One region of the Aeromonas rivipollensis genome, then DNA from elsewhere that is predicted to be linked to it. Evidence: riboswitches for the same ligand, from Rfam matches in the RefSeq annotation. Region 1 holds a riboswitch; the other holds the start of a gene.
The links. A riboswitch is a leader RNA that binds a small molecule or an ion and turns the genes downstream of it on or off. The one in region 1 is predicted to bind cyclic di-GMP.
Positions count from the first base shown of each region.

Region 2: another riboswitch for cyclic di-GMP. It lies ahead of lafK (lateral flagellar response regulator transcription factor LafK); the one in region 1 lies ahead of WIR04_RS16130 (glycosyl hydrolase family 18 protein).

Region 1 covers NZ_CP149130.1:3,560,765-3,565,228, reverse strand. The annotation lists gene WIR04_RS16135 (ExeM/NucH family extracellular endonuclease) at 1-1,915, opposite strand, end outside; cyclic di-GMP riboswitch class I at 2,211-2,294, shown strand; gene WIR04_RS16130 (glycosyl hydrolase family 18 protein) at 2,407-4,464, shown strand, end outside.
Region 2 covers NZ_CP149130.1:430,391-434,854, reverse strand. The annotation lists gene fliFL (lateral flagellar M-ring protein FliFL) at 1-373, opposite strand, end outside; gene lfiE (lateral flagellar hook-basal body complex protein LfiE) at 392-718, opposite strand; gene lafK (lateral flagellar response regulator transcription factor LafK) at 730-1,992, opposite strand; cyclic di-GMP riboswitch class I at 2,245-2,332, opposite strand; gene lfhA (lateral flagellar biosynthesis protein LfhA) at 2,527-4,464, opposite strand, start outside.

The DNA.
Region 1 (4,464 bases):
CCTTGCTCGCCAGCGCCGGGTTGGCGAGGGCGTAATCCAGGGTGCCAAGCTCGGCCTCGTAGCTGTAGGAGATGGCCTTCTCCTGGTTGAACTTGACGTTCAGATCCACCAGTCCGTAACCCTTGCCCACCGCGCGGCCCATCTGCTCATAGGGCTGCTCGCCGATCAAGGTGTGGGAGGCGGAGCGGATCTGGCGATCCGCCTTGGCCGGATCGTAGTCGGTGAGCACCCTGATCGGGTCCTCCTTGGCGTAAGAGTTGAAGTCCCCCACCAGCAGCACCTGACCCGGCATCTTGCTCACCGCGTCCCCCAGCACCTTGGCGGCACTGACCCTGAACTCGGTGCACTTGCCCTGCAGATCCGCAGGCTCGGTCTTGCCATCGCCGTTCTCATAGCAGCCGGATCCCTTGGATTTCAGGTGGTTGACCACCAGCGTCAGGGGCTCGTCGCTGCCCGCCACCCCGAAGCGCTGCACCAGGGAGTCCCGCTGACCTGCGCTTCTGGCGACGCCGCCCGTGATGTAGCGCTGCTGGGGCAGACGAATGACCTCGGCATCCCCGCTCGGGGTGAGCAGGGCGGGGCGATAGATCATGGCCACCATGATGGCGTCGCCGCCAAAGAAGCGCTCCTGGGTGAGCAGGGCCTTGGGCAGGCTGACGAAGGCGTACTGCTTGCTCGCCTCTTTCTGCCGGGCGTTGAGGCTCTGCACCAGATCGCTGATGGCGGCGTGCTCGTCGAAGCCGTTGTTCTCCATCTCCATCAGGCCGAGCAGGTCGGCGTCCATCTCGTTGATGGCGTTGACGATCTTGGTGCGCTGCAGCTGGAACTCCTCCAGGCTCTTGGCGCCGCGGTTGCAGCCCTTGGCGCTGTCCGCATCCGCCTGATCCGCACAGAGCACGTTGAGGGCGCCCCCCACGCTGGAGTGGCTGGTGAAGTAGTTGAGTACGTTGAAGCTGCCGATGCGCAGGTCGGTGCCATTGGCGCGGGCCGGTGAGCCCTGGCGGTCGTTCTCATCGGTGCGCAGCAGATCCCCCGCCGTGATGCGCTGATCCTTGGGCACTATCAGCCGGTACTCGTCATAGCTGTAACCCACCATGGCTTCCAGGTTGACCGGGGCATCGCCGATGCGCAGGTAACCCTGCTCCGGCTCCCAGGCCGGCAACCAGGGCAGCTTGCCGTTGGCGGCCTTGAAGTCCGACTCGAGGAAGACGCGGTTGCCCGCGTTGGCCTCGGCCAGCGCCACGGCTTCTGGGCTGCCCGCCACATGGAGCTGGGTCGGCTTCATCAGCGGGGCACCGTGGGCGAGCACCAGGTTGTTGCGCTTGGCGGCGTAGTCGTAGCTGAAGTTGCGGCTTACCTTGAGGGCGCTCTCCCCATCGAGGCGCACCCGCATCCCCTCGTGACGCTCCAGTGCCCGGGCCAGGGTTTCCCCCTCCAGCACCCGCAGCGCCGTGGCGGCCGGGGCATCGCCCTGGGCCAGCACCGCCAGACGCGGGGCGCTGCCGTCAAACAGGGGCTTGAGCTGGGTGTGACCATGATACTCCTCGACCTTGGCCTCCAGGCAGATCAGGGCACCCGGCTGGATGTCCGGGTACTTGGTCGCGAATTGCTTGTCGTTGAGGTAGACGAAGATGCCATCCGAGCTCTGGGGATTGCCATCCCCCTGCAGATCCTGCAGATAGAAGCCCTTGTTGAGGCTCTCCCCCAGACCCGAGACTACCGCCTTGACCGAGACGCTCTGGGGGCTTTCGAACTGATCGTCCGGGACGAGCGGGCTCTTGTCGCCGCTGCCCTGGATGGCGGGGATGGGGGTGAGGGCGCTGTCGGCCGGGCAACTGAAGCCGGCGGCATGGAGAGACGGGGACGCGAGGGCGAGCCCCACGGCCAGGGACAGCAGGGTAGGTCTTCCTTTCATGGGTATTCCTTTTTTTATTTTTGCCAGTGTTTCCATAGCCTTGGCGCTTTGGCCAAGGGCGCGCATTGTCACATTTCTGGCAGCTCTGACCAGTGAGGCAACGCACATTATGGGGAGACAAAAGAGGCTGAGTCCGTTTTTTTGACGTGGCTAACAGATTGATATTAATGACTTAATAGTTAGTTGGCCGATGGAGGGGAAGTGTGAGCTGACCGGCATTCACATATTTTCCTTAGAGAATAAAGATTGAGCGGCCGCCACTTGCTTCCTATACTCGAGCCGTTCCTCACGGAACCCAGGCAAAGGGCAAACCGGCAGTGATGCCGGGACGCAAAGCCTCCGATCTGTCTCACCCGGGCCAGACTGCGGGGTTACCCGGGGTGACTTGAGGGTTTGTGGCCCGTCCATGGCCTGTTGTCGCTCCCTTGTTCCCTGTTGCGATTGCGCTTTTCCCGGTGTTGAAGCCAAGACAAAACAAGGAAGATAACAATATGCAACAGATCTTGAGGCCCAGCAGGCTCGCCATGCTGGTCGCCCTTGCGGCCGTCCCTGCCTGGGCGCAGGCCGCTTACCCCGCCTATCAGGCAGGCACTGCCTACAAGGCTGGCGACATCGTCAGCAACGCCGGTGCCCTCTATGAATGCAAGGAATTCCCTTACTCCGGCTGGTGCGGCGCCTCGCCCTACCACTATGCCCCCGGGGTCGGTACCGTCTGGGCCGATGCCTGGAAGCTCTATGGCGGTGAGGTGCCGCCGCCTGCTCTGGTCGTTGCCATCGGCTCCCCTGCCGTGGGCAGCAGCGTCAGCGAAGGGGCCAGCCTGGCCCTAGCGGTGACCCTGAGCGGCCCGGTCACGGCGCTGGCCAAGGTGGAGTACCTGATCGACGGCACCCTGGTCGCCACGGCCACGGCCTCCCCCTGGAGTGCCAGCTGGCCTGCCGCCGGCGTTGGCAATCACGCCCTCAAGGCCCGGGCGCTGGATAAAGACGGCAAGGTGCTGAGCGAGGCGGATTCGAGCTTCAAGGTCGCCGCCGTGGTGGCGCCAGAGGCCCCCAGGGCGAGCATCGCCAGCCCCGCCGCCGGGGCCAAGGTGACCCTGGGCCGCGCCCTCACCGTGACCGGCAATGTCACCGACGCCAATGACGACGTCGCCAAGGTCGAGCTGTTCGTCGATGGCAAGAAAGTGGGCGAAGACAGCAGCGCCCCCTGGCAGCTGAGCTGGACACCCCAGAGCAAGGGGCTGGCCGGTCTCAAGCTGGTGGCGACCGACAAGGAGAACCTGGTCGGCGAATCGGCCCAGGTCGATGTCCAGGTGGAAGAGGCTGCGCTGCCCCCCACCGGTGGCAACCTCTCCTGCGACGTGCGCCAGATCTATCGCGCCGATGGCAGCGAGTGCATGGGGGATGACCATGGCCGCCGCGTCATCGGCTATTTCACCTCCTGGCGTACCGGCAAGAACGGGCTGCCCTCCTACCTGGTGGGCGACATCCCCTGGGACAAGATCACCCACATCAACTACGCCTTCGCGGCGGTGGATGAGCAGAGCCACCTCATCAAGGTGGATGACGCCGCCACCAAACTGACCTGGGACGGGGTGCCGGGCGCCGAAATGGATCCCGAGTTCGCCTATCAGGGCCACTTCAACCTGCTGTCGAAATACAAGAAGCAGTATCCGGACGTGAAGACCCTGATCTCCGTGGGTGGCTGGGCCGATACCCGCGGCTTCTACACCGCCACCACCAAGGGCGACTGCTCGGTCAACACCGCCGGCATCAACGCCTTCGCCGACTCGGCGGTGGGCTTCATCCGCCAGTACGGCTTCGATGGGGTGGATATCGACTACGAGTACCCCACCTCCATGAAGGATGCGGGCAACCCGAACGACTTCCCGCTCTCCAACCAGTGTCGCGGCAAGCTCTTTGCGAACTATGAAGTGCTGATGAAGACCCTGCGCAACAAGCTCGACAGCGCCGGGACCGAGGACGGTCGCAAGTACATGCTGACCATTGCCTCGCCGGCCTCGGCCTACCTGCTGCGCGGCATGGAGAACTTCCAGGTCACCCAGTATCTGGATTACGTCAACCTGATGACCTACGACTTCCACGGTGCCTGGAACCACTTCGTCGGCCACAACGCAGCCCTGTTCGACAACAAGGCGGATCCCGAGCTGGCCCAGTGGGGTGTCTACACCCAGGCCCAGTTTGGCGGCATCGGTTATCTCAACTCCGCCTGGGCGGCCCACTACTTCCGCGGCGCCCTGGCGGCGGGCAAGATCAACATAGGGGTGCCCTATTACACCCGTGGTTGGCAGGGGGTGACCGGTGGTACCCACGGCCTGGGGGGCAAGGCGGCGCTGCCGAGCCAGAGCGCCTGTCAGCCGGGCACGGGGGGCAGCACAGTCCCCTGCGGCAACGGGGCGGTCGGCATCGACAACATCTGGCATGACCTTGACAAGAACGGCAAGGAGATAGGCGGCGGCGCCGTGCCCATGTGGCACGCCAAGAACCTGGAGCACGCGGCCAGCCTCGGCATCACCACACTGCCGAGCTAC
Region 2 (4,464 bases), 1.4 Mb from region 1:
TGTCCAGCCCCTCGAGGCCGGCCGGCATGGCCGCCCTGACCCCGCGCGCCGCCAGCGCCATGCGCACGTGGGCAAGCTGGCTCTCCGGTACCAGGATCTGGCCCGAGCTTTTCTCCAGCCGGAAGGGCACCTGCTCCTTCTCCAGCATCTCCATGATGTTGGCGGTGTCGTAGAGCTCCTGCTTGCCGTAGAGCGGCACATAGTTCTTGCTGGAGGTCCAGAGGATCACCACTATGGTGCCCGCCACTATGGCGGCAAGCAGCGCTATGGTCAGGATGGATTTGTTGTCCCGGGACAGGGTGCGCCAGTTGCGCATCCCTTCCTGTACCCGGGCGATCAGGGAGCCCGATGCCCCCGGCGAGGATGATACCAATTCAGTCATGACCTACCCTCAGAGCGGCATGCGCATGATGTCATCGAAGCCTGTCATCAGTTTGTTGCGCACCTGCATCAGGGCGGAAAAACTGAGACCTGCCTTCTGGCTGGCCACCATGGCCCCCACCAGATCGTCGCTCTGACCCGCGTCGACGGCGGTCATCAATCTGGACGCGACATTCTGCTGTTCGTTGACCCGGCCGACGACGTCACGCATGGCGTCGCTGAACGAGACAGCCGAGGCGTCGTTAGGCTCGATGGAAGGGGTGTGACTGGCAACGCGCTGCATTTCCTGCATCTGCTGCAGGAGCGTCACCTGTGATGACATGATCTCAATCTTCACTCGGTTATCCCTTAGTTTTGAATCTGCTGCTCGACATCGATGCCCTGCTCGCGCATGGCAGCCAGCTTGTATCTAAGTGCCCGGGTCGTCATCCCAAGGGCTTCGGCCGTACGAGTCCGGTGACCACGAAAACGGCGCAACGTCTCCAGGACGAATTGAAATTCGGCATGCCGTTTGGTCTCGCTGAGCCCCTCCGGGGCCGCAAGCGTCTGCGGTAACAGGTTGTCGGCTTCCACGGCATAATGGGGCAGCATCAAATCGACCGCCTGAATATGCAATCCGCGAGCCATAATTAGCGCCCGCTGGATCACGTTGTCCAGTTCGCGCACATTGCCCGGCCAGTCATAGGAGAGCAGCTGCTTGCAGGCGCTCTCGCTGAGGCGATACCCCTGCTGGGCGGCGTAGCGCTCGATGAAGTACTCCGCCAGCGGCAGTATGTCGTCCGGCCGCTCCCGCAGGGCGGGCCAGCTCATGGGCAGCACATCGAGCCGGTAGAAGAGGTCCTCGCGAAACTCCCCCTGCAACACCAACTCCCTCAGGTCTCTGTTGCTGGCGGCAATGATCCGCACATCCAGCGCAATCACCTGATGGCTGCCCAACCGCTCGACCTCTTTCTCCTGCAGTACCCGCAGCAGCTTGGCCTGCAATGCCAGCGGCAGTTCGGAGATCTCGTCGAGCAGCAGGGTGCCCCCCTGGGCCAGCTCGAACTTGCCCTGCTGGCTGGCGGTCGCGCCGGTAAAGGCCCCCTTGCTGTGTCCGAACAGGATGGATTCGAGCATGGATTCGGGGATGGCTGCGCAGTTGATGGCCACGAAGGGCTTGCCCGCCCGGCTGGACATCTCGTGGATGTAGCGGGCCAGCCGCTCCTTGCCCGTCCCCGACTCGCCGCCGATGAGGATGGTGGCCGAGGTCTTGGCAGCCCGCCTGGCGAGCTGCAATACCTGCAGGCTCAGAGGCGAGGAGGCGATCAGGTTGGGAATGGCCTGACGCAGGCGCAGGGCCCCCCTCACCACATCGAGGATCTGGCGCTGACTGAAAGGCTTGATGATGTAATCGATGGCGCCGGCCCGCATGGCCTCCGCCGCCAGATAGGCCTGGTGCTCATTGACCAGGATGACGCAGTCGGTACCCGCCAGCTCCTGCACCATTGAGGGACCGGCCTCGGTCATGACCGCCATGTCGAGCAACACGAGATCCGCGGAATGGTTGGAGAGAAATTGCTTGGCCAGCGGGACAGAATTCAGGCAAGAGACGCGATAGCCTGCATTCAACAATATTCCCTCAACATCGTCTCCATTTGATAACGAAGAGGAAACTAATAATAGATGTGCATGAGATTCAATACCGACGGGTATTGAATTTTCCTTGATAGATAAATCAGAAAACATATTAACCCGAACCTGTGATTGCACATGAATCAATCAACAGAACTGACGCTCAAAAAATAAAAACGCACCAGGACGGGGCAGCACCTCTTATTGAGCACTTACCCTATATCGGTATGAAAACAAGGCTGGAATCATGACCTTGGTAACCCCGCTATCATTAGCATCAATGCCGTTAGACCGGAGGCTTTGCGTCCTGACTTTTCAGTTCAGTTTGCCTTTATCATGCGACGACCCGTATTAGGATGGCATGGCTTGGTTGTCCTTAAGCCATGTGACACATCTGACTGTTTCTATTTTATTTTTTCACTGTCAGTCTGTGTCGCGTCAAAAGCCGTCACATCATAACGGCTTTATATGACAATTCAAGCAGATGTGCGGAATAGTCTCTTCCTGCCGGCATATGGGCGTGGCAATTCCACTTCAGCCCAGGGTGCCAATTACTTCGACCCGTAAATCTTCCGGGATCTCGTTATAAGAGAGCACTTTGAGACCCTTTGAGAAGGATCGGGCATAGCGGGCGATCAGGGGCCTGAGCTGGGGCATGACCACCAGCACGGGCGCATACCCCTGCTGCTGCAACTGCTCCTTCACCAGCGGCATGTTCTGCTGCAACTGCGCCAGCAATTGCGGGTCGACCGGGAAGCTGTCCAGCTGGATTTTTCCCTGCTGCTGGGACTGGTTCATTGCCGTCAGCAGGGTCTGCTCCAGCCGGTCGTCCAGGGTGAAGGCCGCCAGTATGTCGCGGGATCCGATCGCCTGCCTGACGATCTGGCGCTTGAGGGCGCAGCGCACGTCCGAGGCCAGCAGCACCGGGTCCTTGGTCAGCTCGCTCGCATCCAGCAAGGTGGTGGCTATGGTGCGGATGTCGGTGAGGCTGATCTGCTCCTTGAGCAATTGACGGAAGACCCGCAGTTGCTGCATCTGGGTCAGGGCCAGATTGAGCTCTTCCGCCAGGCGGGGGGACTGGGTGGCCAGATACTGGCCCAGCTTGCCCACCTCGTCATGGCCGAAGAGCCCATCGAGCTGCTCCCTGAGCAACTTGCTGGCATGGGTGGCGATGACGGTGGCAGAGTCGACCACGGAGTAACCCAGGTTGAGCGCCTTGGCCTTGTTGTCCGGCGAGATCCAGACAGCGTTCATGCCATAGGCCGGATCCTGGGTCAGCTCGCCGTCCAGGGCGCCATAGGTCTCGCCGCTGCTGATGGCCATCAGCCGCTGGCAATCCACATTGCCTGTGGCCAGGGCAATGCCAGACAGCTTGATGCGATACTGGTCCGGCTGCAGTTGCAGGTTGTCCCGCACCCGGATCTCGGGCAGCAGGAAACCGTACTGCTCGGACAGTGTCTTGCGAATGCCGCGCACCCGGGCGAGCAGCTCGGCCCCCTTGTTCGCCTCGGCCAGCGGCACCAACCGATAACCCAGTTCGATGGCGACCGCATCCACCGGCGGCAGATCCTGCCAGTCCAGCCCTTGCGGCTCCGGCTGTACCATCTGCCTCGTCAGCTCCTCGGCCGCATCCAGGGCCGGATCCTTTGCCCGGCGCTGGCTGACGCTCCAGCCGGTCCAGGCCAGCACAGCGGCAAAGCTGAGGAAGGCCAGCATGGGCATGCCGGGCACCAGGCCCAGGATCAGCATGATGGTCGCCGCCGTATAGATGACCCGGGGAGAAGCCAGGATCTGCTGGCCGACCTGATCCGACATCTCCCCCTCGTCACTCACCCTAGTGACTATGATGGCCGCCGCGGTGGACATCAGCAGGGAGGGGATCTGGGCGACCAGACCATCACCTATGGTGAGCAGGGCATAGATGCGGAAGGCATCGGAGACCGGCAGCGAGTGCTGGAAGATACCGATGGCGAGACCGCCCACCAGGTTGATGATCAGCACCAGCAGGCCGGCGATGGCATCGCCACGGACAAACTTGGAGGCCCCGTCCATGGCGCCGTAGAAGTCGGCTTCCCTGGCGATCTCTTCCCGCCTGGCGCGGGCCTGGTGCTGATCCAGGGTGCCGGCGTTGAGATCGGCATCTATGGCCATCTGCTTGCCCGGCATGGCATCCAGGGTGAAGCGGGCGGAGACTTCGGAGATCCGCTCCCCCCCCTTGGTGATCACCACGAAGTTGATGATCATCAGGATCACGAACACCACCAGACCCACCACGTAGTTGCCACCGATCACCACTTCCCCGAAGGCCTGGATGACCTTGCCGGCGGCCTCGTTGCCCTCATGACCATGGAGCAGCACCACCCGGGTGGAGGCGACGTTGAGGGACAGCCGCATCAGGGTGGCCACCAGCAGCACTGTCGGGAATACGGAGAAATCGAGGGGGCGGCGAGCCGAGACAGAGACCAGCAGCAC